3 regions of the Rubrivivax sp. JA1026 genome follow, and region 1 is predicted to be linked to each of the others. Evidence: predicted binding sites of a transcription regulator. Region 1 holds the regulator's gene; each other region holds the start of a gene.
What was found. Region 1 encodes HrcA, which represses chaperone genes, less so after heat shock. Its sites were predicted from a motif close to TTAGCACTCNNNNNNNNNGAGTGCTAA; they were not measured.
Positions count from the first base shown of each region.

Region 2: a site for HrcA is predicted at 3,734-3,760, ahead of groES (co-chaperone GroES). Genes of this name have one in related genera too.
Region 3: a site for HrcA is predicted at 2,997-3,023, ahead of rpoH (RNA polymerase sigma factor RpoH). Genes of this name have one in related genera too.

Region 1 is NZ_JAALCQ010000004.1:1,118-10,621, forward strand. It holds gene G5B56_RS08285 (response regulator) at 1-2,609, opposite strand, end outside; gene hrcA (heat-inducible transcriptional repressor HrcA) at 2,929-3,954, opposite strand; gene G5B56_RS08295 (NAD kinase) at 4,002-4,877, shown strand; gene recN (DNA repair protein RecN) at 4,880-6,538, shown strand; gene rapZ (RNase adapter RapZ) at 6,648-7,529, shown strand; gene G5B56_RS08310 (LON peptidase substrate-binding domain-containing protein) at 7,779-8,396, shown strand; gene mutY (A/G-specific adenine glycosylase) at 8,386-9,444, opposite strand; gene G5B56_RS08320 (dynamin family protein) at 9,444-9,504, opposite strand, start outside.
Region 2 is NZ_JAALCQ010000010.1:85,190-94,693, forward strand. It holds gene G5B56_RS16405 (DUF1631 family protein) at 1-1,536, opposite strand, end outside; gene groL (chaperonin GroEL) at 1,665-3,311, opposite strand; gene groES (co-chaperone GroES) at 3,345-3,635, opposite strand; gene nifA (nif-specific transcriptional activator NifA) at 3,878-5,659, opposite strand; gene G5B56_RS16425 (ferritin family protein) at 5,870-6,325, opposite strand; gene G5B56_RS16430 (ferredoxin family protein) at 6,333-6,632, opposite strand; gene G5B56_RS16435 (FAD-dependent oxidoreductase) at 6,629-7,936, opposite strand; gene G5B56_RS16440 (electron transfer flavoprotein subunit alpha/FixB family protein) at 7,948-9,048, opposite strand; gene G5B56_RS16445 (electron transfer flavoprotein subunit beta/FixA family protein) at 9,059-9,504, opposite strand, start outside.
Region 3 is NZ_JAALCQ010000005.1:882-10,385, forward strand. It holds gene G5B56_RS09955 (ComF family protein) at 1-347, opposite strand, end outside; gene G5B56_RS09960 (trans-aconitate 2-methyltransferase) at 368-1,279, shown strand; gene G5B56_RS09965 (SCO family protein) at 1,363-1,974, shown strand; gene rpoH (RNA polymerase sigma factor RpoH) at 2,032-2,952, opposite strand; gene G5B56_RS09975 (YiiX/YebB-like N1pC/P60 family cysteine hydrolase) at 3,062-3,733, opposite strand; gene G5B56_RS09980 (DUF4878 domain-containing protein) at 3,702-4,076, opposite strand; gene G5B56_RS09985 (CHASE domain-containing protein) at 4,163-7,351, opposite strand; gene ychF (redox-regulated ATPase YchF) at 7,413-8,507, opposite strand; gene G5B56_RS09995 (MOSC domain-containing protein) at 8,604-9,455, opposite strand.

The DNA of each region.
Region 1 (9,504 bases):
TGCAGCAACGCCTCGGGCGCCGCACCGCCGGCGAGCCGCGGATCGACGACGGCGACGTCGAAACCCTGGCCCTCGGCATCGCTCTCCTGCAGCATCGCGGCCGCCGGCGGCCAGTCGTCGGCGACGGCGACGTGCAGCCCGAAGCCGCGCAGCATCGCCACCAGCACCTCGCGCGACCGCGGATGGGCGTCGGCCACCAGCGCATGCCGGCCGCGCAGCGCGGTGTCGCCCCAGTTGCGAGCGCCGCGCCCGGCGCCGACACCCAGGTGGACGGTGAACCAGAACGTCGAGCCCACGCCGGGCTGGCTGTCGACGCCGATCTCGCCGCCCTGCAGTTCCACCAGGCGCTTGGCGATCACCAGGCCCAGGCCGGTGCCGCCGTAGCGCCGCGTGATCGAGCTGTCGGCCTGCTGGAAGCTCTGGAACAGGCGCGAGCGCTGCTCCTCGCCAAGCCCGATGCCGCTGTCCTGCACGGCGCAGCGCAGCAGCACCTGGCCCTCGGTCTGGCGCTGCACGCGCAGGCGCACGCAGACGCCGCCCTGCTCGGTGAACTTCACCGCGTTGCCGCACAGGTTGAGCAGCACCTGGCCCAGGCGCAGCGGGTCGCCGACGAGACGGCGGGGCACCTCGGGGCCGAGGTCGACGACGAATTCCAGCCCCTTGGCCGCGGCACGCGCGGCGAGCTGGTCGCAGACCTCGCCGACGACCTCCTCGAGGTCGAACTCGCGCCGCTCGATCTCGAGCTTGCCGGCCTCGATCTTGGAGAAGTCGAGGATGTCGTTGATCGTCGCCAGCAGGCTGCGGCCGGCGGACTGGATCTTCTGCAGGTAGTCGCGCTGGCGCGGGCTGAGCTCGGTGTTCAGCGCCAGCGCGGTCATGCCGATGATCGCGTTCATCGGCGTGCGGATCTCGTGGCTCATCGTCGCCAGGAAGGCACTCTTGGCGGCGCTGGCGGCCTCGGCGAGCTCCTGGGCACGCTTGAGCGGCGTGATGTCGGCGAGCGTGACGACCATGCCGTCGCCCAGTTGCTGGCCACCGGCCAGCAGCACCAGGTCGAGGCCGCCGCGCACGCGCACGCGGCACTCGATCTCGTGCACGCGCCCGCCTTCGCGGGCCGCGCGTTCGACCGCCTCGCGCCAGGCGCGCTGCATCGCCTCGCGCGCGGCGTCGTCCGGGCAGACCAGGCGCCACCAGGCGTCGAAGCTGCCGAGTTCGTGCTCGTCGACACCGAACAGCTCGCGGAAGGCGACGTTGCTCGACTCGACGACCTCGCCGCGCAGGTACAGCATCGGCAGCGGCGCAGCGTCGCTCAGCGCCCGCAGGCGGCGGTCGCGTTCGGCGATGACCTCGCGTTCGCGGGCCTGCAGCAGCGCCTCCTCGGCGGCGCGGCGCCGGGTGATGTCGCGCGACAGGGTCAGCACGTGGCCGGTGGCCTTGCGCGTGGTCGACAGCTCGAACCAGTGCGGCTGGCCGCCGATGTCGAGCTCCATCGTCCGGCCGTAGTCCGCACCGTCGCGCAGCGCCACGGCGATCGACTCCAGCACGATCGCCGCGGCGTCGGCGGGCAGGACCTCGCCGACGCGGCGGCCGATGATCTCGTCGGAGTCCCGGTACAGCAGCCGGGTGCTGCTGCCGCCGGAATAGACGTCCAGGTATCGGCCCTGGGCGTCGAACTCGAACAGCAGGTCGGGGATGGCCGACAGCGTCGCGGCCAGGTTGGCGCGCACCGACTCGGCGACCGCGTGCGCGTTGCGCAGCTCGCCCAGCGCGTCCTGCAGCTCGGCGGTGCGCCCGGCCACGCGCCGGCGCAGCGAGACGTTCCACAGCAGAAGCGCCCCGCCCAGCGCCAGCACGCCGGGGGCGATCCACCACAGCTGGTCGACGTAGGACGCACCGCGCAGCGGCTCGCCGAACCAGGCGATGCGCAGCGCCTCGTCCTCCTCGGGCGAGATCGCCGCGACGCCCCGGTCGACCAGCGCCAGCGTCGCGCTGTCGCCCTTGCGCACGGCGCGGTGGAACTGCCCGGTGTAGAGCTGGAACGCACGCTTGAACTCGCGTTCGGCGCCGAACTTGTAGAGGTAGAAGTTGGCCGGGGCCTGGTCGAGACAGAACAGGCGCACCTCGGCGCGCTTGGCGCCGGCGATCAGCGCGTCGTAGTTGGCGTACTCGACGAGCGAGTCGATGCCGTGCTCGTGCAGCTTGTCGATGCAGGCGTCACCCGCCTGCACCCCCACCGGCAGACCCTTCAGCGTGGCGACGCTGTTCACCCCGCTCAGCCCGACGTGGCTGTAGATGTTGACCGGCAGCTGCGCGTGCGGCGAGGAGAAGTCGTAAATCGCCTCGCGCGCCGGGGTGCGGTAGATCAGGTCGATGACGTCGGCCTCGCCGGCCTGCACACGCCGCTGGGCCTCGACCCAGCCGGTGGCGATCAGCTCGACGCGCACGCCGGTGCGGCGCTGCCAGAGTTTCCAGTAGTCGACCAGATAGCCCTGGACCTGGCCGTCGGCGTCACGGAACAGGAACGGCGGGTAGTTCTCGTCGCTGATGACGCGCAGCACGCGGTCCTGCGCCAGCGCGTTGCCGGCGGCGACAAAGGCGAACACGAGCATCGCCAGGACATGCGCGAACCGGGGCGGATGGAAGACCGCAGGGCACCGAGGCTCCGTGAGACGACGAACGCGAACGAACAACCGAACTCCCGTGGCGGAGACCGGGTGATCGCCCCCGCCAGACTGGCCTGCGGACGGCGTCTGTCGCGCCGGGTCCGCGCCGGAGAAGATGGCGACCGCGCCTTCGCTGCACGCGGCTCAACGCGGTTTATACCGGCCACACCGTTGCAGCGTGTATCGGCTCGCCCCCCACGGGGCTGACATTTCTCAACGCCGGGCCGGCAATCCCTCACACGCAGGCGGTCTGCGTGGCGCGCGCTCAGCGCGACGACAGCGCATTGCCCACCAGCCGGGCCGTGATGTCGACGATGCGGATCATGCGGTCGTAGGCCATGCGTGTCGGGCCGATGACGCCCAGCGTGCCGACGATGCGCCCGTCCACCTCGTAGGGGGCGGTGACGACCGACAGCTCCTCGAACGGCACGACCTGGCTCTCGCCGCCGATGTAGATGCGCACGCCTTCGGCGCGGCTGCTGACGTCCAGCAGCCGCATCAGCTCGGTCTTCTGCTCGAAGACGTCGAACAGCCGGCGCAGCCCGGCCATGTCGTGGCCCAGGTCCTGCACGCCCAGCAGGTTGTGCTCGCCGGAGACGACGACGTTCTCGCTGCGCACGGCCAGCTCCTCGCCGGCCTGCACCGCGGCCTGCATCAGCTGGGCGATCTCGCCGCGCAGCGCGTCGACCTCGTGTTTCAGGCGCTCGCGCACCTCCTCGATCGCCAGCCCGGTGTAGTGGGCGTTGAGGAAGTTGGTGGCCTCGATCAGCTCGGCCTGGGTGTAGTCGCGGGCGGTGAAGATGACGCGGTTCTGCACGTCGCCATCGGGCGCGACGAGGATCACCAGCACGCGGCGCTCGCCCAGGCGCAGGAACTCGATGTGGTGGATCAGCCCGGCCTTGCGCGGCGCGCTGACGACGCCGACGAAGCTCGACAGGTTCGACAGCAGCGAGGCCGCCTGGGCGATGACACGCTGCGGCTGGTCGGGATGCAGCTGCTCGCGCGCGGCGGCCAGCTCCGGGGCGACGGTCTGCAGGTCGATCGGGCGTGCGGTGAGCATCGTGTCGACGAACAGCCGGTAGCCGCGCGCCGTCGGGATGCGGCCGGCGCTGGTGTGCGGGCTGGCGATCAGGCCGAGCTCTTCCAGGTCGGCCATCACGTTGCGGATCGTCGCCGGCGACAGGTCCAGCCCGGAGGCGCGCGACAGCGTGCGCGACCCCACCGGCTGGCCGTCGGCGATGTAGCGCTCCACGAGGGCTTTCAGCAGCGTCTTGGCGCGGTCGTCGAGCATGGTTTCGGATTGTAGGGAGCAGTTTTCCCTATGGTGTAATGCGCCGCATGCCGGCCCCGTTCCGCCATGCCGCGATCGTCGGAAAGTACCAGGCACAGGGCATCGCCCCGGTGCTGCTGGAGCTTGCGCGTTTCCTGCAGCAGCAGGACGTCGCGGTGTCCTTCGAGCGCGAGACCGCCGAGGCCACCGGCATCGCCGAGTTCGGCGCCCACGACGCGCAGTCGCTGGGCGAACACTGCGACTTCGCCGTCGTCGTCGGCGGCGACGGCACGATGCTCGGCATCGCGCGCGAGTTCTCGCGCCACAACCTGCCGCTGGTCGGCATCAACCAGGGCCGGCTGGGTTTCATCACCGACGTGCCGGTAGGCCAGTACAAGGAGGCGCTCGCGACGCTGATCGCCGGCGACTACGAGGAAGAGCATCGCTCGATGCTCGAAGGCCAGGTCTTCCGCGACGGCCAGCCGATCCACGAGGCGCTGTCGCTGAACGACGTGGTGGTGGCGCGCGGCGTCACGGCCAGCATGGTCGAGCTGCGGGTCGACGTCGACGACGACTTCGTCGCCAACCTGCGCTGCGACGGCCTGATCATCGCCACGCCGACCGGCTCGACCGCCTACGCGCTGTCCGCCGGCGGGCCGATCCTGCACCCCGGCATCGCCGGGCTGGTGTTCGCGCCGATCGCCTCGCACACGCTGTCCAACCGGCCGATCGTGCTGCCCGACAGCGCGACGGTGCGCATCACGCTGGTCGCCGGCCGCGACGCCTCGGCGCACTTCGACATGCACAGCCTGGCCAGCCTGCAGCACGGCGACTGCGTGCAGGTGCGGCGCTCGGCCTACAAGGTGCGTTTTCTTCATCCGCGCGGCTGGAGCTACTACGCGACGTTGCGTCGAAAACTCCGCTGGTACGAAGGCGTGGTCTAGAGATGCTGCGCCGACTTTCTCTTCGCGACGTCGTCATCGTCGAACGCCTGGAGATCGAGCTGGACGCCGGCTTCAGCGTGCTCACCGGCGAGACCGGTGCCGGCAAGTCCATCCTGATCGACGCGCTGCAACTGGCGCTGGGCGCACGCGGCGACGCCACGCTGGTGCGCGAAGGCGCGGCGCGTGCCGAAGTGGCCGCCGAATTCGACGCCCCGCCCTCGCTGGCCGCCTGGCTGGACGAGGCCGGCTTCGCCGCCGAGCCGACGCTGCTGCTGCGCCGCACGATCGACGCCCAGGGCAAGAGCCGGGCGTGGATCAACGGCAGCCCGGCCACCGTGACGCAGCTGCGCGAAGCCGCCGACCATCTCGTCGACATCCACGGCCAGCACGCCTGGCAGAGCCTGACGCGGCCGGCCGCGGTGCGCGCGCTGCTCGACGCCCAGGCCGGCGCCGACACCCGCCCGCTGGCCGCCCGCTGGGCCGCCTGGCGCCAGGCGCTGGCCGCACTGGACGCCGCACGTGCGCAGCGCGACACGCTGGAGCGAGAACGCGAGCGCCTGGCCTGGCAGATCGGCGAGCTCGACAAGCTCGCGCCGGGCGAACACGAGTGGGAGGAGCTGAACGCCGAGCACCAGCGGCTGGCCCACGGCCAGGCGCTGCTCGACGGCGCCCGCGCGGCGCTGGACGCCACCGCCGAAGGTGAACCCTCGGCCGATGCGCTGATCGCGCGTGCCATCGACGCGCTGGAGGAGGTGCAGCGCTACGACGCCGAGCTGGCCTCGGTCGTCGAGGTCCTGCGCGGCGCCCAGGCGCAGCTGGAAGACGCCGCGCACACGCTGGGCAGCTACCTCGGCCGCCGCGAACCGGACCCCGAACGCCTGGCCGACCTGGACGCGCGCCTGGGGGCCTGGGTCTCGCTGGCGCGGCGCTACCGCCGCCAGCCGATCGAGCTGCCGGCGCTGCTGGCCGGCTGGAAGGCCGAACTCGCGGCGCTCGACGCCGCCGCCGACCTCGACGGCCTCGAACGGGCCGCCGCCGAAGCCGAACGCGCCTGGCGCGACGAGGCGAAGAAGATCAGCCGCGCCCGCGCCAAGGCCGCGCCCAAACTCGCCGACGCGGTGACGCAGGCGATGCAGCAGCTGGGCATGGCCGGCGGGCGTTTCGAGGTCGCGATCGTGGCGCAGGACGAACCGCAGGCCTACGGGCTGGAGAACGTCGAGCTGCGTGTCGCCGGCCACGCCGGCAGCACGCCGCGCGCGATCGCCAAGGTCGCCTCGGGCGGCGAGCTGTCGCGGCTGGCGCTGGCGATCGCCGTGACCACCGCGGCCCACGCGCCCGGCGACGGCGCGCAGACGCTGATCTTCGACGAGATCGACGCCGGTGTCGGCGGCGCCGTGGCCGACAGCGTGGGCCGGCTGATGAAGCAGCTCGGCGGCACGACGCAGGTGCTGGCCGTGACCCACCTGGCGCAGGTCGCGGCCTGCGCCGACCATCATTTCGTCGTCGCCAAGGCGCTGCAGGGCCAGGCCACGGTCAGCGAGGTGCGGCCGGTGGCCGGCGAGGCCCGCGTGGCCGAGGTCGCGCGCATGCTCGGCGGCGAACGCCTGACCAGCACCAGCCGCGCCCACGCCGAGGCGATGCTGGCAGGGAACGCACGATGAGCCCTCGGGACCTGCCGCGGGCTCGTTCCTGCCGGGCCGCAGCGGCCGCAGGCCGAAGGGAGTTCCAGTGAGCGGATTCGTCGACCCGCCGCCCAGCGAATGGGCGCCGCTGCCCGACGGCAGCGGCAACGAGATCTTCCTCGTCACCGGGATCTCCGGCTCGGGCAAGTCGATCGCCCTGCACGCGCTCGAGGATGCCGGCTACTTCTGCGTCGACAACCTGCCGCCGGAGCTGCTGCGCGAGTTCATCCGCCTGGAGCACGGCCGCTGGACGCGGCGCGTGGCCGTCGCGGTGGACGTGCGCACCGTCGGCTCGCTGCCGCTGCTGCTGCCGCTGATCGACGAGCTGCGCGCCGAAGGGCTGAAGGTTCGTTCGCTGTTCCTGGACGCCAGCACCGACGCGCTGGTGCGGCGCTTCTCCGAGACCCGCCGGCCGCACCCGCTGTCCTCGGTGCCGGCCGGCAACGACGCCGCGCGCGCGCTGGTCGAGGCGATCGAGCTCGAACGCGAGCTGCTGGCGGGGCTGCGCGAGAAGTCCACCGTCATCGACACCAGCCAGCTGCGCCCCGGGGTGCTGCGTGCCTGGGTGCGCGGGCTGGCCGGCGCACGCGAGTCGGCGCTGACGCTGGTCTTCGAGAGCTTCGCCTTCAAGCAGGGCGTGCCGCTGGACGCCGACTTCGTCTTCGACCTGCGTGCGCTGCCCAACCCGTACTACGTGCGCGAGCTGCGCGCGCTGACCGGCCGCGACGAGCCGGTGGCCGCCTACCTGCGGGCGCAAACCGATGCCGGCGAGATGCTCGAGCAGATCGCCACCTTCATCGAACGCTGGCTGCCGGCCTTCGAGGACAACCAGCGCAGCTACCTGACGGTCGCGCTGGGCTGCACCGGCGGCCAGCACCGCTCGGTCTACGGCGTCGAGCAGTTGGCCCGGCGCTTCGAAGGCCGCCAGGCCACCTTGATCCGCCATCGCGAGCTCGACGCCCGTGGATGAAATGACGGCCCCCGGCCGCCTGGCGGCCGCCCTTGCAGGGCGCGCCGGCCGGGGACGGCGGGCTCTTCGCCAGGCGCAGACAGTCCTCCGGACTGTCTTCGTCCGGGCTCAGCCCCAAAGGGGCTCCGAATCCGACCGGGAGACCCGGATCGGATCCGGCCCGTATGCCACGGGCGCTCCCCCTGCCCGCCAGTGGCGGGCTGTCCCCGGGGGGAAGACCTCCGCAGGCCAACAGGCGAGGGGTTGTCGATGAGCCCAACGGGACTGATGCCGCTGTTCCCGCTGCAGGCCGTGCTCTTTCCCGGCGGGCTGGTCGGGCTGAAGGTCTTCGAGGCGCGTTACCTGGACCTCGTCGCACGCTGTCTGCGCGAAGGCACGGGCTTCGGCATCGTCTGCCTGCAGCAGGGGCGCGAGACCGGCACCGCGGCGCAGGGCGTGAAGCTCGAAAGGGTCGGTGTCGTCGTGCGGCTCGACGAGGTCGACGCCGACGGCCCCGGGCTGCTGCGCGTGCGTGGCACCGGGCTGGAACGCTTCCGCCTCGCCGGCACCCCGGCGCAGCAGCCCGACGGGCTCTGGACCTGCGAGGTCGAAGACATCGCTGCCGACGCGCTGCGTGCGCCGGGCGAGGCGATGCAGCCGACGGTGCAGGCGCTGCAGGAGGCGATCCGCAAACTCGACGAACAGGGCCACCAGCCGTTTGCCGAGCCCTACCGCTTCGACGACGCCGGCTGGGTGGCCAACCGCTGGTGCGAGCTGCTGCCGGTGCCGCTGTCGGCCAAGCAGAAGCTGATGGAACTCGAGGATCCGGTGATCCGGCTGTCGATCGTCGACGGCTACCTGCGCGACAAGTCCATCGTCATCGGCTGAGCACCGCGTCGGCTTCGAGCAGGCGCCGCACCGGCGCCGGCAGCCCGGCAGCCAGCGCCTCGGCACGCGTGAACCAGCGCCCGGCCGGCAGCACGGCTTCGACGGCGCCCGGCTCGGCGGCCAGCGCCGGCGGCAGCGTCCAGCGCAGCGGCTCCAAGGTCCAGTCCAGGTGCGTCAGCACGTGCACGAACGGGGCCAGCCACGCGCCCTGCCCCGGCCAGCCGGAGACGAGCGCCTCCAGATCCTCGGCCGACTCGTACTCGGGCAGGCTCCAGAGCCCGGCCCAGACGCCGCTGTCGGGGCGCTGCACCAGCCAGACCGCGTCGGCGCGCTGCAGCCACAGCAGCGCGTGGCGGCGCCGGCCGCGGCGCAGCGTGCGCGTCTTCACCGGATAGCGTTCGGGCGCGCCTTCGGTGCGCGCGACGCAGACCTCGGCCAGCGGGCACAGCAGGCACTGCGGCCGGCGCGCCAGGCAGACGGTCGCGCCCAGGTCCATCAGGCCTTGCGTGTAGCGCTCGATGTCCTGCTCGGGCAGCAGCGCCTCGGCTTCGCGCCACAGCGCCCGCTCCTCGGCCGGGCGTGCCAGGTCGCCGCCGAAGCCGATCGCGCGCGTCAGCACGCGCTTGACGTTGCCGTCGAGGATCGCGGCGCGCTCGCCGTAGGCGAAGGCGGCGATCGCCGCGGCGGTCGAGCGGCCGATGCCGGGCAGCGTCGCCAGCGTCGCGGCGTCGGGCGGGAAACGCCCGCCGTGTTCGGCGACGACGGCCTGCGCGCAGCGGTGCAGGTTGCGCGCGCGGCTGTAGTAGCCCAGCCCGCTCCACAGCGCCAGCACCTCGTCCAGCGGCGCGGCGGCGAGCGCGGCGACGTCGGGAAAGCGCTGCAGGAAACGTTCGTAGTAGCCGAGCACCGTCGCCACCTGGGTCTGCTGCAGCATCACCTCGGACAGCCAGATGCGGTACGGGTCGCGCGTGTTCTGCCACGGCAGCGTGTGGCGGCCGTGCGTGCGCTGCCAGCGCACGACGCGCGCGGCGATCGTGGTGTCGGGCATCAGGCGGCGTCGCGGGCCAGCGGCGCGGCCGCGGACGCCTCGACGGGCGCCCGCTCGAGG
Region 2 (9,504 bases), on a different contig from region 1:
CAGCGTGCCGAGCAGGCGCTCGGCATGCAGCGTCTGCATCGCGCGCCGGCGCACGGCCCAGGTCTCGCTGCTGCCGGCGTCGCCGAGCAGCCAGAGCTCGCCCAGTTCGCCGGGCCACAGGATCTGGGCCTTGACCCAGCGCCCCTGCAGAAAGATGTTGAGCCACTCGCCTGGGCGGCGCGCCAGCAGCCAGGCTTGCGCGTCCTGCGGCTCGCCGGGGCCGTCGGCCGGCATCAGCTCGGCGGGCACGGTATCGAGCTGGGCGATGTCCAGGGTGCCGCCCAGCGTCGACGGCGGCGCCATCGACGAGCACAGCCGCTCCTCCAGCCGCTGCAGCTCGGCGATCTGCGCCGCAGCCTCGGTGCAGCGGTGCGCGAAGCGGTGCTGCGCCTGATGCTGCAGGCGCTCGCTCGCCCACTCGAACAGCGGCGCCTGCGGCGCCGGGTCGGCGGCCAGGTGCTCGACCAGGCCCTGGGCGAAACGCAGGGTCTGCGTGCGCTCGGGGTCGCCCTGGGGCGGGAGCACGTCGCCGAGGAAAGCCAGGCCGTCGACGAAGCGCCACAGCGCGTGCGTCTCGTCTTCCAGCGTGCGCGGTTCACGCAGCACCAGCCGCGTGGCCACCGACTGCAGCCGCGAGAGCATCAGCGCGATGTCCTGCGACAGCCGGCGGTCGGACAGCATCGCGTCGAACAGGCCGGTCAGCAGCTCGACCGCACGGTGGTCGGCCGGTGATGCGCCGGCGTCGGCACGTGTCGGCGTCACGGCGGGTTCGATCGCCAGCGTCGGGAAGTCGTTGCCTTCCAGGCTGAAACCGAGTTCGCTGGTCGGGGCGATCGCCGAACGGACGAGGTCGAGGCCGGCTCCGTGGCTGATCTCCGGCCCGCGCGTGCGCCGCGCGCCCGACGGCAGGATCATCGTGCGGTAGGCCGCCGGCGTGACGCCCTGGCTTTCCAGGCGCGACGACGAGGCCGCATAGGCGCGCCGCAGCGCGCTCGCCAGCGCCGGTGCGGCGTTGCGCGTGAACAGCAGATGGTGGCCGCGCGACAGCGGCAGCGCCTGCGCGGCGGCCCACAGCGCACGCGCGTGCTGGGCCGGGCCGAAGGGGTTGTGGTCGTGCGCCAGGTCCATGTCGCCGACCAGCGCCGCGGTGAAGGTCTGCAGCTCGCGCAGCTCGTACTCGGCGGTGCTGCGGATCAGCTCGATGACGTGCGAGATCTCGACGTCGATCGCCACCGAGTCCTCGTCGACCAGCGACAGCGTCGTCGGCAGGCCGCCGCCCTGGGCACCCGGCCCGCGTTCGGCGATCTGGCGCCGCAGCGAGCGCACGTAGTAGTCGCTGATCAGCTCGCGCTGCGTGCCGAGCGCATGCAGCACGTCGGCCGCCGAGGCGCGCGGCTGCGGCGCCAGCGTCGGCAGGCTCTGGCGCATGCGGTCGACCGTGCCGTCGACCAGCTGATCGACGAGCATGGGCATGCGCAGAAGTTCGTCGTCGACGAACTGCCGCAGCGCTGCCGAAACGGTCGTGGCGGAGGACATCAGCACTGATTATCGGACGCCGCAGCGCCGGCGGAAGGCCGGTAAAGCGCCCGGGATGCGGTTCAAAACGAAAAAAACCCGCCTCCGGCGGAGGCGGGTTTTCGCTCGGCAGGCGTGCCGGGCCGGACTTACATGTCCATGCCCATGCCGCCCATGCCACCCATGCCGCCGCCGGCGGGCATCGGGGCTTCTTCCTTCGGCGCCTCGGCGACCATGCACTCGGTCGTCAGCATCAGGCTGGCGACGGAGGCGGCGTTCTGCAGCGCGGTGCGGGTCACCTTGGTCGGGTCCAGGATGCCCATCTCGATCATGTCGCCGTAGGTGTCGTTGGCGGCGTTGTAGCCGAAGTTGCCGGCGCCTTCGAGGACCTTGTTGATCACGACGCTGGGCTCGCCACCGGCGTTGGCCACGATCTCGCGCAGCGGCTGCTCGACGGCGCGCAGCACGATCTTGATGCCGGCGTCCTGGTCGTGGTTGTCGCCCTTCAGGCCAGCGGCCACGGCGGCGCGGGCGCGCAGCAGCGCGACACCACCACCGGCCACGATGCCTTCCTCGACGGCGGCACGGGTGGCGTGCAGCGCGTCTTCGACACGGGCCTTCTTTTCCTTCATCTCGACTTCGGTGGCGGCACCGACCTTGATGACGGCCACGCCGCCGGCCAGCTTGGCCACGCGCTCTTGCAGCTTCTCGCGGTCGTAGTCGGAGGTCGCTTCCTCGATCTGGACGCGGATCTGCTTGACACGCGCCTCGATGTCGGCGGCCTTGCCGGCGCCGTCGATGATCGTGGTGTTTTCCTTGGCGACTTCGACGCGCTTGGCTTGGCCCAGGTCGGCCAGCGTGGCCTTCTCGAGCGTCAGGCCGACTTCCTCGGCGATGACCTTGCCGCCCGTCAGGATGGCGATGTCCTCGAGCATGGCCTTGCGGCGGTCACCGAAGCCCGGGGCCTTGACGGCGACGACCTTCAGGATGCCGCGGATCGTGTTGACCACCAGGGTGGCCAGCGCTTCGCCTTCGACTTCCTCGGCGATGATCAGCAGCGGGCGGCCCGCCTTGGCGACTTGCTCGAGGATCGGCAGCAGGTCACGGATGTTGCTGATCTTCTTGTCGAACAGCAGCACGAACGGGTTGTCGAGGACGGCAACCTGCTTTTCCGGGTTGTTGATGAAGTACGGCGACAGGTAGCCGCGGTCGAACTGCATGCCCTCGACGACGTCGAGTTCGTTGTTCAGGCTCTTGCCGTCTTCGACGGTGATGACGCCTTCCTTGCCGACCTTGTCCATCGCGTCGGCGATGATCTTGCCGATCGACTCGTCGCTGTTGGCGGAGATCGAGCCGACTTGGCCGATTTCCTTGCTCGTCGTCGTCGGCTTGGAGGCCTTCTTCAGCTCGTCCGTCAGGGCGGCGACGGCCTTGTCGATGCCGCGCTTCAGGTCCATCGGGTTCATGCCCGCGGCGACGAACTTCATGCCTTCGCGCACGATCGACTGCGCCAGCACGGTCGCGGTCGTGGTGCCGTCACCGGCGTTGTCGCTGGTCTTGGAAGCGACTTCCTTGACCATCTGCGCGCCCATGTTCTGGAGCTTGTCCTTGAGCTCGATCTCCTTGGCGACCGAGACACCGTCCTTGGTGACGGTGGGGGCGCCGAACGAGCGCTCGAGCACCACGTTGCGGCCCTTCGGGCCCAGGGTGACCTTGACGGCGTTGGCGAGAACGTTCACGCCTTCGACCATGCGGTGGCGCGCGTCAGCGCCGAAAACCACGTCCTTAGCAGCCATGTGCTACCTCTTCGAAATCTGGGGGGAGGGGGATTACTTCTCGACGACGGCGAAGAGGTCTTCTTCGCGCATCACCAGCAGCTCGTCGCCGTCGACCTTGACGGTCTGGCCGCTGTACTTGCCGAACAGCACGCGGTCGCCGACCTTGATGTTCAGCGCGACGAAGTCGCCCTTGTCGTTGCGCTTGCCCGGGCCGACCGCCAGGACTTCACCCTGATCGGGCTTCTCGGCCGCGTTGTCGGGGATGACGATGCCGGAGGCGGTCTTGGTCTCGTTCTCGAGACGCTTGACGATCACGCGATCGTGCAGCGGACGAAGCTTCATTCACATCTCCTTGGGAGTCACGTTATGGCACTGGAGCGCCGCGCAGGCAGCGCTCGCTGACATGCGGCAACCGGGGGGCAGCGAATCTGCCTCGGTCGTTAGCACTCACCCGTGGCGAGTGCTAGCAAACGGATTATAGGGGTCGGTTCCCGGGCTTCAAGAGCCGGCCGGGCATCTCCCTATGCCGTGGCCGGCGGCCCGCGGCGCGGCACCGGCCGCCGGCCCGTGCGCGGCGGTGCGGCTCAGAGCTTGCGCACCTCGATGCGGTGCTTCTGCAGCGCGTAGCCGAGCTGGCGCGGCGTGATGCGCAGCAGCCGCGCGGCCTTGGCCTGCACCCAGCCGCACTGCTCCATGGCCCAGATCAGGCGGTCACGCTCGCCGTCGGGCGCCGGGCCGGCCTGGCGCGAGACCGGCGGCGGCAGCTGCTGCGTCGGGCCGATGCGCGTGACGCCGTCGGCCGCCGTCTCCGCCGCGCCGGCCTCGGCCAGCGGCGGGGCCGGCGCGGGGGCCGGCATCGACCACGACGACGCGTCGGCCGCCGCCGGCGAGGGCGCGTGGCCGTTCGCCGGTGGCGCCGCGTGGCCGTTGAAGCCGTGGGCGCCGGCCACGGCCGCCACGGCGTCGGCCTTGTCGAGGAAGTGCAGCGTCTGCGTCAGGCAGCGGTTGTTGCGGCAGGGGAAGGCGAGGTCGCGGATCAGGTCGCCCTGGACCATCGTCGCGGTGCGTTCGATGCAGTTCTCCAGCTCGCGCACGTTGCCCGGCCAGTAGCAGGCGGTCAGCACCTTCATCGCCTCCGGCGTGACCTTCAGCTGGCGCCGGTTCTCCTTGTTGAAACGGTCGATGAAGTGCGTGACCAGCGGCGGGATGTCGCTGCGGCGCTCGCGCAGCGGCGGCAGGAAGATCGAGACGACGTTGATGCGGTAGTACAGGTCGGCGCGGTACTCGCCGCGCTGCACCATCTTCTCGAGGTCGCGGTTGGTGGCGCAGATCAGGCGCACGTCGACCTTCACCGGCTTGCTGCCGCCGACACGCTCGAACTCGCGCTCCTGCAGCACGCGCAGCAGCTTGGCCTGGAAGCCGGGCGAGACGTCGCCGATCTCGTCGAGGAACAGCGTGCCGCCGTGGGCCAGCTCGAAACGGCCCTTGCGCTCGCCGACGGCGCCGGTGAAGGCGCCGCGTTCGTGGCCGAAGAGCTCGCTTTCCAGCAGCGACTCGGTCAGCGCCGCGCAGTTGACCTTGATGAACGGCGCGTCCTTGCGCGGCGACAGGAAGTGGATCGCGCGGGCGATCGCCTCCTTGCCGGTGCCGCTCTCGCCGCGCAGCAGCACCGTGGCACGCGACGGCGCGGCCTGGTGCACCTCGGTGAACACCTGCTGCATCGCACGCGATTCGCCGATGACGTTGTCCAGCGCCAGCCGGCCGCGCGGCTCGCGCGCCAGCGCCTTCTGCAGCCGCGTCGTCTCCTGCAGCAGGCGCGAATGCTCCTCGGCCACCGCCAGGTGCAGCGCCGCCGACTGCGCCAGCAGCGTCGCGACCATCGTCAGCAGGCGCTGGTCGTCGGTGAGGCGCGCGCCGTCTTCCATCTCGCGCTGCGCGGCGAGCACGCCGACGGTCGCGCGCTCGGTCTTCATCGGCACGACGATGAAGGCCAGGCGGCGGTCGTCGCGCGCGCCGAAGGCGCCGGTGCGGTCGAGGAACTCGGGCGAGTCCTGCACGTCGGGCACGACGGCGGCCATGCCGCTGGCGTAGACCCGGCCGATGACACCTTCGCCGCTGCGCCAGTGGCCACGCGCCGCCTGGTCGCGGTCCAGCCCGACCCAGCTGTGGATGCGCAGCAGATGGCCGCCGTCCTCGGCCGGCATCACGACCATCGCGCGCTGCAGCCCGAGCTGCGCCGACAGCGTGTTCAAGGCCACGCGGAAGGTGCGCTCGATGTCGAGCGACGCTCCCAGAACGCGGCAGACCTCGTAAACCGTGCTGAGCTGAACCTGATAGCGCTCGCTCAGCGCCGTGCGACTCGACATCACGCACCTCCTGCGTCTGACCGGCGGGCGAGACGGTGCGGCGGGCCACCTCGGGGCGCCCGGCGCATCGTTGGCGGGCATCGCCCGCCTTGCCGCCGCCGGTCTATGGTGTCAGTGCAAGAAGCACGCCGAATCGCGCCGACAGTCGAGGGAGGCCGACGGCGGCTTGAGGCAGCGCAAAGGGCCTGCCTGCAGAGCGCGGGGGGCGGGTCAGCGGGCCGCGGCGGCGGCGAGCTTCTCGAGCTCGGCGACGTGCTGCGCTTCCTCGGCGGCGAAGTCGCCGGCGAGCGCACGCACCTCGGCGTCGGGGCTGATCGCCGCGATCGCGGCGTAGAAGGCGTGGCCGCGGCGCTCGCTTTCCAGCGCCAGCGCCAGCGCGTCGGTGGGGGCCATCATCGGGTCGACGCCGGCCCATTCGGCGGTTTCCGGCGGGATGCCGTCGGGCCACTCGAACTCGTCGGCCGACAACTCGGGCAGCGTGCGCCAGCCGGCGCGTGCCTGGGCCTCGGCCAGGTGCAGGCGCGAGAAGTGCGCCATGCGGGCGAAGAAGGCGCGCAGCTCGGCGTTGCCGTCGGTGGCCATCGAAGCCGCCAGGTCTTCGTAGCGCCGGGCCGCGTCGCGCTCCAGCGCGACGGCGTGGGCGAGGAATTTCTCGACGTCGTTCATCGCCGCTCTAGCCGAATTTGAAAAGGATGCCGTAGCCGCCACGCGGCCAGTCCCACTCGACGTTGGCGTGCTCGGTGCAGATCACGCGGCAGCTGCCGCATTCCAGGCAGCCGTCGGTGATCAGCGTCACCGTGCCGTTGCCCTCGGCCTTGTAGCAGCTGGCCGGGCAGACGTAGGTGCAGGCCTGCGACTGGCAGCTGTTGGCGCAGACCTCGGGCTTCCGGATCCGGATGTGCGGCCGGCCGTGGTCGACCTTGTACCGGTTCTGGAACAGCTTCTCCTCGACGTTGACGACCGTCGTGCTCATCGCATCGCCCTCCACAGCTTGAACGCGTCGCCGACCAGCCCGGTGACGCGGCGGGCGGCCTTGAAGCTGCCCAGGATCTCGCGCTGCTTGGTCGTCTTGTCGACGCCGTCGACCGTGAAGTAGGTCTTGGCGGCGCGGTTGACCAGCGCGGGGTAGGTGTCGAAGAAGTGCGGGCTGCGCTCCAGCACCTCGGGCAGGTGCTTGTACTTCTTCAGGTCCTTCATCACGAAGCTGGCGTCCAGCGCCGCTTTGTAGGCCGCCAGCGTCTGCGCCGTCATCGCCTTGCCGGCGGCCTTGGCCGCGGCGACGGTCTCGCCGGCGAGGCGGCCGCTGGTCATCGCCAGGTTGGAGCCTTCGCGGTGCACGGCGTTCACGAAGCCGGCCGAGTCGCCGACGATGAGCCAGCCGTGGCCGTAGAGCTGCGGCACGGCGCGCAGCCCGCCTTCGGGGATCAGGTGCGCGGCGTATTCCTTCATCTCGCCGCCTTCGAGCATCGGCGCGATGCTCGGGTGCTTCTTCAGCTTCTCCAGCAGCGCGTACGGCGAGGTGCGCTTCTCGTTGGCCTTGAAGTCCGACAGCAGGCAGCCGACGCCGATCGTCAGCGAGTCCTTGTTCGTGTAGAGGAAGCCGGTGCCGACCATGCCTTCGGTGACGCTGCCGACCATCTCGATGACGACGCCTTCCTCCTCCTTGACGTTGAAGCGCTGCTGGATCACCTCCTCGGGCATGAAGAGGATCTCCTTGACCGCCAGCGCGACGTTCTTGGCCTGGATCTCGCCGTGCAGCCCGGCCTTGCGCGCCAGCACCGAGTTGACGCCGTCGGCGAGCACGACGACGTCGGCGAAGACCTCGCCGCCGATGCGGTCGCAGCGCACGCCGACGCAGCGCTCGCCGTCCATCAGCAACTCCTCGACGGTGGTCTCGCAGATCACCAGCGCGCCGGCTTCGCGCACCTTGGAGCTGAACCACTTGTCGAACTGCGCGCGGATGATCGTGTAGCGGTTGTAGGGCGGCTTGTTGTAGTCGTCGCTGCGGTAGTGGCTGCCGACGAAGCTGTTGTCGTCGAGCACCCACATGCGCTGCTCGATGATGTGGCGCTCCAGCGGCGCGTCGTCGCGGAAGTCGGGGACCAGCTTCTCCAGCGCGTCGGCGTAGAGGATCGCGCCCTGCACGTTCTTGCTGCCGGGGTACTCGCCGCGCTCGATCTGCAGCACCTTCAGCCCGGCCTTGGCCATCGTCAGCGCGGCCGCGTTGCCGGACGGGCCGGCGCCGACGACGATGGCGTCGAACTTCTCGTGGGACATCGTGGGCTCCTTCAGGCGACCTTGCGGACGCGCTTGGCCAGGTGGTTGCGGAAGGTCTGGGTCAGCACCGGCAGCACCTGCATCGCGTTGCCGACGATGCCGTGGTGGGCGAAGTCGAAGATCGGTGCATTGGGGTCGGTGTTGATCGCGACGATGCAGTCCGAGCTCTCCATGCCGACGCGGTGCTGGATCGCGCCGGAGACACCGGCGGCGATGTAGAGCTTGGGCCGCACGGTCTTGCCGGTCTGGCCGACCTGGCGCTCGGTCTCGGTCCAGCCGGCCTGGGTGACGGCGCGCGTGGCGCCGACCTCGGCGCCGAGCACGCGCGCCAGCTCCCAGACGAGCTTGAAGTTCTCGGCCGTCTTCAGCCCCTTGCCGCCGGTGACGATGATGTCGGCGTAGGCCAGGTTGACGGTGTTGCGGCTGGCGTCGGGGATGAAGTCGAGCAGCTTGGTGACGATGTCGGTCTCGACCATGCCCAGCGCCATCTCGACGATGTCGCCGCTGCGTGTGTCGTCGCGGCGCGGCATGGCCATCACGCGCGGGCGCACGGTCGCCATCTGCGGGCGGTAGGCCAGCGTCATGATCGTGCACAGCAGCGAGCCGCCGAAGGTCGGCCGCGTCGCGGCCAGAGCGCGGCCGTCGATGCGCAGTTCGGTGCAGTCGGCGGTGAGCCCCGTGCCCAGCGTCGTCGCGACACTGCCGGCGAGGTCGCGGCCCATCGTCGTCGCGCCCAGCAGCAGGATCTCGGGCTGGTAGGTGTTGACGAGGTCGGTCAGGCCCTTGGTGAAGGGCTCGTTGCGATAGCCCTGCAGCACCGGGTCGCGCACCAGGTAGCAGCGGTCGGCGCCGTAGGCGTAGGCCTCTTTCGCGTAGCGATCCAGGTCGTCGCCCGGGCCGCCCATCAGCACGCCGCTGACGGTCACGCCCAGCGTGTCGGCGAGCTTGCGCGCCTCGCCCATCAGCTCCCAGCTGACGCTGTGCACGTGGCCGCGGTCGTGCTCGATGAAGACCCAGACGCCTTTGTAGGCCTTCAGGTGTTCGGGCAGTTCGGTGTTGCGCCCGGCGCGACCGGCCGGTTTGGCGGGCGCGGGCTTGGCGGCTTCGCTCATCTCGACTCCTTCAGGCGCTCAGGCGCTCCACCGTCTCTTCTTCCAGAGTCGGGTGGGTGGTGAAGATCTTCTGCAGCAGGTTCAGGCAGACGTCGTTGACGCTGGAGTCGGCGACGACCTGCATTTCGGCCTTGGTCGCGCGCGGCGTCGGGCCGAAGACCTTGCTGACGACGGTCGGCGAGCCCTTCAGGCCGATCTTGGAGACGTCCTCGATGCCGGCGTCGTCCTTGTTCCAGCGCCGCACCGGGCAGCGGCCGGCGCGCAGCATGTCGGCCATCGTCGCGAAGCGCATCTCGTTGGTGCCTTCGAGCATCGTGATCAGCGAGGGCAGCGTCGTCTCCAGCAGCTGCACGCCGCCTTCGGCGCGGCGCTCGACGCGGATGCGGCGGCCGTCGAGGTCGACCTCGACGATGCGGCTGACGTAGGTCAGCAGGTTCACGCCCAGGCGCTTGGCGA
Region 3 (9,504 bases), on a different contig from region 1:
GGCACCGGCACGACGACCTCCGGCACCGGCAGCGCCGCGGCGGCGTCGGCCACGAGCGGCGCCAGCGCGGCGGCGAGTTCGACGCGGCCGTGGAACTTCAGCGCCGCGACCAGGCCGTCCCAGGGGAAACCGTAGTCGGCGGCACAGGCGGTGTGTTCGAACGGCGGCGGGTGCTGGCGGCATTCGCCGCACAGATCGCCGGCGGCCAGCGGCAGCGCGCAGCGGCGGCAGCGTGGCCGCGGTGCGGCGAAACGTGCGACGCAGTCGGCGCACAGCGCCGCGCGGGTGGCGCTGCGGCAGACCTCGCACTGTCCGGGCAAGCGGGCGAGCCAGGCGGCCGAAGGCATGGTCTCAATATACTGGCCGCATGCCCGAGACCGACGCCGCCGAGCGCAGCACGCGCCGCCCGCTCGACGAGGCGGCGCTGGCCCGCGTGCTGCGCCGCCTGCGCGCCGCCGACGCGCCGCCCTGGCTGCACGGCGAGGTCGCGCGCCGCATGGCCGACCGCTTGGCCGTGATCCGCAAACAGCCGGCGAAAGTGCTCGACTGGTGGGCTGCCACCGGCGCCAGCCGCGGCGTGCTGGCTGCGGCCTATCCGGCCGCCGAGATCGTCGCCGTCGAGTCCGAGGCCGCGCCGGCGCCGGCCGCAGCGCCGTGGTGGTCGCCGCGGCGCTGGGGCGGCGCCCGCCCGCTGCAGGTGCTGGCCGAGGCCGACGTGCCGCCGGGCGGCGCCGAGCTGGTCTGGGCGAACATGATGCTGCACGGTGTCGCCGACCCGCGGGCCGCGATGGCGCGCTGGCACCGGGCGCTGGCCGTCGACGGGTTCCTGATGTTCTCGACACTCGGCCCGGGCACGCTGGAGCGGCTGCGTTCGCTCTACGCCGCGCAGGGCTGGCCGGCGCCGTTCGCGCCCTTCGTCGACATGCACGACCTCGGCGACATGCTGGTCGAGGCCGGTTTCGCCGACCCGGTGATGGACCAGGAGATCGTCACGCTGACCTGGCCCGACGCGGCGGCGGCGATCGCCGAGCTGCGCACCCTGGGCGGCAACGTCGCGGTGTCGCGCCACGCCGGCCTGCGCACGCCGCGCTGGCGTCGGCGGCTCGAGGCGGCGCTCGCCGCCGACGCCGCCGCCGATGGCCGCCCGGCGCTCGCTTTCGAGATCGTCTTCGGCCACGCCTTCCGGCCGCCGCCGCGGCCGCGTGTCGCGGCGCAGACCGCGGTGCCGCTCGACGACTTGCGCAGCATGGTGCGCGCCGGGCGTCCCGGCCGCGGCTGATGCCCCCGCGCCCCGGCGCCGTCAGGGGCAGCCTCGCAACGCTGCTAGGCTTGCCGCTTCCGTCCGTTCGCGCTCCTCAGGCCATGACTGTCCGTTCCCGCCGTCTGATCCTCGCCGCCGCCGCGGCGCTCGCGCTCGCCGCCTGTGACAGTGGCAACAGCCCGCCGCGTGCCGGCTTCGACGGCGTCGACATCACCGGCGCCGACTACGCGAAAGAGCTGAACCTGCCCGACGCCGACGGCCGCCGGCGCAGCCTGCAGGACTTCCGCGGCAAGGTCACGGTGGTCTTCTTCGGCTACACCCAGTGCCCCGACGTCTGCCCGACGACGATGGTCGAGCTCGCCGAGGTCAAGCGCCAGCTGGGGCCCGACGGCGAGCGCATCCAGGGCGTGTTCGTCAGCGTCGACCCCGAGCGCGACACGCCGGAGATGCTGAAGGCCTACGTCGCCAACTTCGACCCCGGCTTCGTCGCGTTGCGCGGCACGCCCGAAGAGACCAAGGCCGCGGCCAAGCAGTTCAAGGTCTTCTACAACAAGGTCGCCGGCCAGACGCCGACCAGCTACACGATCGACCACACCGCCGGCTCCTACGTCTTCGACACCCAGGGCCGGGTGCGCGTGTTCACGCGCTACGGCGCCGGCATCGACAAGCTCCGGCACGACCTGAAGATCCTGCTCGACGAGAAGGCCGCCTGAAAACGACGCGGGCCGCCCGAAGGCGGCCCGGCGGTGGGGCAGGGCGGCGGCGGCGCGTCAGGCGGCGGCCTCGAGCGCCTTGCGCATCTTCTTCATCGCCGCGACCTCGATCTGGCGGATGCGCTCGGCGCTGACGCCGTATTCGGCCGCCAGTTCGTGCAGCGTCATGCCGCCGCTGGAGTCGTCGTTGACCTTCAGCCAGCGCTCCTCGACGATGCGGCGGCTGCGTGCGTCCAGCACCGACAGCGCCTGGGCGATGCCGTCGCCGGACAGCCAGTCGCGGCGCCGGGCCTCGAGCAGGCGCGTCGGCTCGCTGGCCTCGTCGGCCAAGTAGGCGATCGGCGCGAAGCTCTCCTCGCTGTCGTCGGTCTGCGGCTCCAGCGCGACGTCGCCGCCGGCGAGCCGGGTCTCCATCTCGACGACTTCGTCGGGCTTGACGTTCAGCTCGCGCGCGACGGTCTCGACCTCGGCCGGCGTCAGCGTGCTGCGGTGCAGGTCGGCCTCGGCGGCGTCGGCCTTCAGGCCCTGCTTCATCGAGCGCAGGTTGAAGAACAGCTTGCGCTGGGCCTTGGTCGTCGCGACCTTGACCATGCGCCAGTTCTTCAGGATGTATTCGTGGATCTCGGCCTTGATCCAGTGCAGCGCGTAGCTGACCAGGCGCACGCCCTGGTCGGGGTCGAAGCGCTTGACGGCTTTCATCAGGCCGACGTTGCCTTCCTGGATCAGGTCGCCGTGCGGCAGGCCGTAGCCCAGGTACTGGCGCGAGACCGAGACGACGAGGCGCAGGTGCGACAGCACCAGGCGGCCGGCGGCTTCGAGGTCGCCGTGCTCGCGCAGGCGCTTGCCGAGCGCCACTTCTTCTTGTGCGCTGAGCATCGGCAGGCGGTTGACGGCCGTGATGTAGGCGTCGAGATGGCCGATCGAGGGCACCAGGGCCCACGGATCGCGGACGGTCAGGGCGGTGGTGGCAGGGTTCATGGTGGCTTGGGAGTCCTGGAGGAGGTCTCGAGTTCCACAAAATATTAGCACTCGGTCGGGATGAGTGCTAAGGACCGGCGGCGTCGCCGTTGTGAGCGTGTGCCCACATTCATGGCTGGTCTCGAATCTCCGAGAGCAGCGCGTCGCGGCGCAGACCATCCGGCGAATAGGCCGGCTCGCGCAGTGTCGGCGCGCTGACCGTGGCCAGGCGCGGCGCCAGGTCGACGCCGCCGGCGCGCAGGGCTTTCAACACCAGCTCGGTGCAGTACATCGTGGTGTCGTCCGAGTACACGAATCCGAGGTCGAAAGGCTTGCCGACCTGGGCTTCGAGATAACGCCGCAGCGCCGCACCGGCCGCCGGGTCCAGGTTCGGCGGCCGGAAGACGGCGACCTCGGCGGCGAGCTCCGCGGCCGCGAAGGCCTGCAACGACTCGCGCAGCACGCCCGACGGGCCCTGGCCCTCGCCCGGCGTCGCATGCACGACCATCGGCCGGCCGTCGTCGATCAGCAGCATGCCGACGTGGGAGAAACGCGCCCGGTCGTCCTGCGCGAGGACGATGCCGGCCATCAGGTCACGTCCGCGCCGGAAGACGAGATCGCCGTCGCGCAAGACCTGCACGGCCGGCAGCGGTGTCACGGGCCCGGCTTCGACCGGCGGTGGGCGATCGGCGCGCAGCGTCGCCGAGACGGCCGCCGCCGCGGCCAGCGCGACCCCCAGGCCCAGCGCCGTCAGCGGCGCCGCCGGCCGGCTACTTCGCCGCGCCGATCTTCCACTTGCCATCTTCCTGGATGAGCTTGACCGCCTCGGTCTTCGCGGGGCACTGGCCCTTGTAGCTGACGGTGGCGCTGCCCTGGCGGACCTCGCCCTCGCCCGACAGCTTGACCTCGACCGACTTGATGCCGCCGCACTCGCCGACGCGGGTCGACTCCTTGGCCAGCGCCGCGCTGATCTTCTGCGGCCCGAGCAGGGCCACGATCTGCTGCGACAGATAACTCTGGGCCTCGGTGATCTGCCCCTTGCCGACGGCGGTGTAGAAACTCTCGACCGTCGACTCCGGCGACTTGGCGCAACCGGCCACCAGCAGCAGCGGCGCGGCAAGCGCCGCGATCTTGAACGCTCTCATGAACCCTCCCTGGGCATCGGATCTTGTCGCGTCGAGTGTAGCGACGGCCCGCCGAGGCAGCGGCCACGTTCGAGGTGCTCCGCCCGTCACAAGCCCCAGCGTGTCTCGTGCGACGCCAGCGCCTCGTCGACGGTGCGCAGGAAGCGGCGCACGTCCAGCGGCTTGGTGACGTACTGGGCGGCGCCCAGCGTCAGCGCCTCCTGCATGCGCGCCGTCGTCGCGTCGGCGCTGACGACGATCACCGGGATGTCGGCGACGTCGCGGTCCTGCTTCAGGTGGCGCAGCAGCTCCAGGCCGCTGATGTCGGGCAGGTGCATGTCCAGCAGGATCAGGTGCGGCCGGTGCTGGCGCACCGCGGCCAGCCCGTCCAGACCCATCGTCGAGACCTCCAGCACGATCTGCGGCCGCTGCGCGAGCACGCCGCGCATGACCTCGACGTTGGTCTCGTTGTCCTCGATGTAGTGCACGCGCCGCCGGGTGTAGGGCTCCAGCGGCGCGCTGATCGTCGACGGCGGCGCGCCGGCCACCAGCTCGGCGCGCGGCAGCGTCAGCGTGAACACCGAGCCGCTGCCGGCGGTGCTGTCGCCGTCGAGCGTGCCGCCCATCAGCTCGGCCAGCCGGCGGCTGATGACGAGGCCGATGCCGGTGCCCTCGATCGTGCTCTGCTCGCGGCCCAGCCGGTTGTAGGGCTGGAACAGGCCGGCCACCTGCTCCGGCGTCATGCCCAGGCCGGTGTCGCGCACGCGCAGCTGCACGTGTTCGTCGTCGGGCGCCAGCGACTCGACGACGACGGTGCCGCCCGGCCGGTTGTACTTGACCGCGTTGGACAGCAGGTTGGTCAGCACCTGCTTGAGCCGCGTGTCATCGGCCAGCACCGCCAGCGCTTCCGGCGCGAGTTCGGCATCCACCGTGACGCCCATGCGCTCGGCGGCGGTGGCGATCATCTCGATGCTGGCGCCGACGGCCGAACGCAGGTCCAGCGGGCGCAGGTCCAGCTGCACCGCACCGGTCTCCAGCCGCGCCAGGTCCAGCGTGTCGTTGATCATCGCCAGCAGGTGCCAGCCGGCGCGCAGCATCTGCGTCGACCACTCGCGCTGGTGCGGCGCCAGCGGCGGGTCGCGGTCCAGGCCCAGCAGCTGGGCGAAGCCGATCATCGCGTTCAGCGGCGTGCGCAGCTCGTGGCTCATGCGCGACAGGAACTCGGTCTTGGCGCGGTTGGCGGCCTCGGCGCGGTGCAGCGCCCGCTCCGACTCCTCGAGCCGCCGGTGTTCGGTGATGTCCTCGGCGACACCGGCCAGGCGCCAGGGCTGGCCCGAGGCGTCGTGCAGCAGCGTGAACAGCGTGCGCGCGTGCAGCGCCGCGCCGTCGGCACGCAGCAGCCGCGTCTGGCGGCGCACCGTGCTCGCGCCGCCGGCACGCAGCGTGCGCAGCGCCTGGCGGTCGGCCTCGCGTTCGTCGGGGTGGGAGATGTCGTCGAGCGAGCAGCGCACCAGCTCTTCGGCGCTGCGGCCGAGCATCGTGCACAGGCAGGGGTTGGTGTCGAGCAGGCGGCCGTCGAGGTCGGCGAACATCACGCCGATCGGCACGTTGTCGAGGATGCCGCGCAGCCGGTCCTGCACCTCGCGCATCTCCTCCTCGGCGCGACGGCGCTCGCCGATCTCGCGGCGCAGCTCGGCGGTGCGCTCGTCGACGGCCAGGCCGATGCGGTGGGCGCGCCCGGTCACGGTCAGCAGCAGCGCACCGAGCACGGCGGCGGCGGCCAGCCCGGCCACCGAGAACACCCAGGCGTTGGTCTGCTGGCGTTCACGTTCCCAGGCCGGCGTCGAAGTCACGCGCAGTTCCAGCGTGCGTGCGGCCAGTGCGATGCGGTGCTCGGCGCGCAGGCCCTCGGGGCGTTCGTTCTCGCAGCCGGTGGGGCCGGCCAGGCGGACACGTTCGATGCCGGGCTCGGTGTCGACCAGACACCAGTGCAGGCCGGCGGCGTCGTTGCCCGGCAGGCTGGAGAGCAGGCGTTCGGCGCGCACGGTGACGAACAGCACGCCGGTGAAGCGCTCGGCGCGTGTCGCGGCGTCCGCCGGCCGGCCGCCGGCGTAGAGCGGGTAGTACAGGACGAAGCCGTTCTCGTCGTCCTTCGGGTCCGACTGCGACAGCCGGAATGCCGCGGTGGCCGTCGGCTCGCCGCTCTGGCGTGCCAGCTCCAGCGCGGCGCGGGCCGCCGGGACCGTCATGATGTCGACGCCCAGCGCCCGTTCGTTGGACTCGCGCGGCGCGATGAGGTCGATCACCAGCGCATCCGGCGAGCTGGCCGGCCCACGCATGTGCACCGTGAAGTCGGCCGCGCCGGCGCCGCGCTGGCGGGCCTCGAAGGCGGCGATCGCGTGGCGCGGCACGCGGCTGGCGTGGCCCGCGGCGCGCAGCTGCAGCGGCTGCGACAGCCACCAGCGCGCCGCGTCGTCCAGCATGGCGGCATTCATGCCGCCGGCCGCCCGGTAGGCGCCGGCCAGGGCCTGCAGCGCCTGCAACGGCTCGTGCAGCTGGCGGTCGGCGTCGGCGGCCAGCGTCGCGGCGTCGGCCCGGAAGCTGGCGACGAGGCGCTCGCGGTCCCAGCGCCCCACCGCCACCGTCGCGCCGGCCAGCAGCAGCGTCGTGGCCAGCAGCGGCAGCGCCACCGTGCGCCGCCGCGGGCGCCAGGCGGCGGCCGGCCGGCCGACGAGGGTCAGCGCCAGTGGGGCACCGATCATCACGCCGAGCGTGTCGCCGACCCACCAGGTCAGCGCCGTCACCGGCGCCTGGCTGTTGCTCAGCGCCCCGGCGCTCCACAGCGCCGCCGTCGCGACGACCGGGTTGACCAGGCAGGCGACGATGCCGCCCCAGACGCCGGTGGCCGTGATGTCGCGCGCGCTGTCGAGCACCAGCGGCTGCGGCACCAGCCGTCGCACCAGCGCCGCGCCCAGCGCGGCCTGCAGCATCGCGCCAAAGCCGATCGCCACCGGCACGAGCAGGGCGGAGAGCTCGGCCTGCCCGCGAGCCGCGCCGAGCACGAGGTTGACGAGACAGCTGCCGAGGAAGACCCCGGGCAGTGCCGCGCGCCCGTAGACCAGCACCGCGACCAGCGCGATGCCCGACGGCGGATACAGCGGCGAGGCGTAGCCCGGCGGCACGGCCAGCAGCAGGGCCAGCCAGCCGATCGCCGCGTAGGCGAGGGCCGTCGCGACGGCGACCCGCCAGGCGGGTGGAGTGGCGACGGCAGACGGGGCGTCGGCGTTCGGGCGCACGGACCCACTCTACCGCCGCCCGGCGCCGCGTGTCGCGGCGCTCAGGAAATGGTCGTGGGGATCAGACGTTGAACAGGAAGTTCATCACGTCGCCGTCCTTGACGACGTATTCCTTGCCTTCGGCGCGCATCTTGCCGGCGTCCTTGGCACCCTGTTCGCCGCCGAAGGCGACGAAGTCCTCGTAGGCGATGGTCTGGGCGCGGATGAAGCCGCGCTCGAAGTCGGTGTGGATGACGCCGGCGGCCTGCGGCGCGGTGTCGCCGATGTGGATCGTCCAGGCGCGCACTTCCTTCACGCCGGCGGTGAAGTAGGTCTGCAAGCCCAGCAGCGTGAACGCGGCGCGGATCAGGCGGTTCAGGCCCGGCTCGTCCTGGCCCATCTCGGCCAGGAACAGCGTGCGGTCCTCGTCGGACATGTCGGCCAGGTCGGCCTCGGTCTTGGCGCAGATCGCGACCACCGGCGCTTTCTGCGCCGCAGCGTACTCGCGCAGGCGCTCGAGGTAGGCGTTGTTCTCGAAGCCGTCCTCGGCGACGTTGCCGACGAACATCGCCGGCTTGGCGGTGATCAGGCACAGCGGCTTGAGCACGACCAGCTCCTCCTTGCTGAAGTCGATCGAGCGCACCGGCTTCGCCTCGTTCAGCGCCGCCTGGCACTTCTGCAGCACGTCGACCAGGCGCTGGGCCTCCTTGTCGCCGCCGGCACGCGCCTGCTTGGAGTAGCGCACCAGGCTCTTCTCGACGGTGCCCAGGTCGGCCAGGCAGAGCTCGGTCTGGATGACCTCGATGTCGGCGATCGGGTCGACACGGCCGGCGACGTGGATCACGTTCTCGTCGTCGAAGCAGCGCACGACGTTGACGATGGCGTCGGTCTCGCGGATGTGGCTCAGGAACTGGTTGCCCAGGCCTTCGCCCTTGCTGGCGCCGGCCACGAGGCCCGCGATGTCGACGAACTCGACGATCGCCGGCACGACACGCTCGGGCTTGACGATCTCCGAGAGCTTGACGAGGCGCGGATCGGGCAGCTCGACGACGCCGACGTTGGGCTCGATCGTGCAGAACGGGTAGTTCTCGGCGGCGATGCCGGCCTTGGTGAGGGCGTTGAAGAGGGTGGACTTGCCGACGTTGGGCAGGCCCACGATGCCGCACTTGAGGCTCATGGAGGGGCTTTCGCGAAAGGAGGCGTTCGGGGCGCCGGCGGCAGGCGCCGGCGCGAAGGCGGCGATTTTCCTACAGCCGGCGCCCGCCGTGCGGATTCAGAAGGCCCAGCTCGCGTTCGCCGCCTGGCCGCGGCGCAGCGTGCGGCCGAAACCCTCGACGATCACCGCGTTCATGCCGAAGGTGATGCCGCCGTCCATGCGCGCGTCGGCGCGGAAACCGGCCAGCGTCGCGCCGGGCTCGGCGCCGGTCTCGGCCGTCGCCGGGTCGACGTTCGGGATCGAGCAGCGCACGCAGGGTTTGACGAGCTTCAGCCGCACCGGGCCGCCGTCGGCCTCGATGACGATCTCGTCGAGATGGTCCTCGTCGAAGGGCTGCAGGCCGTCGAGCACGAGGTTGGGGCGGAAACGTTCGATGCCCACCGGCGGCTGGCCGCGTGCCGCCAGACGCTCGTTCAGTTCGGCCAGCGACGCGGTGGAGGCGACGAGGATCGGGAAGCCGTCGGAGAACTGGTTCTCGGCCTCGATGTCGCCCGTCCAGCGACGCGAGGACAGCCGGCGCTGCTCGGGGTCGAAACGCAGCAGCCGCGCCGGGCGGCCGAGGAAGTCGCCGAACCATTGCGCGGCCAGCGCGCCCAGGTCCCAGGCCGCGACCTCGTCGTCCCAGACGCGGGCGCGGGTGGCGCGCTCGACCTGGTCGACCGGCAGGTGCAGCGCCAGCATGCCGGGCGCACGCAGCACCAGCTCGTCGCCGCGCAGCGTGGTCGCGACCAGCGCCAAACGCGGCAGCTGGCGCTGGGTGAGCATCGCGCCGGTCTCGTCGACCAGCATCCAGGCGCGGTCCAGGTCGAGGCCGGTCTCGACGACGAGCGCTTCGTCGCATTCGATGCCGGCGCAGGACTTCACGGGGTGGACGAACAACTGCGCGACGCGGCAGTCGAGATCGCTCAAACGAGCCTCCGAACGGCGGGGTGGGACGCCGATTGTGCGCGGCCCGCGC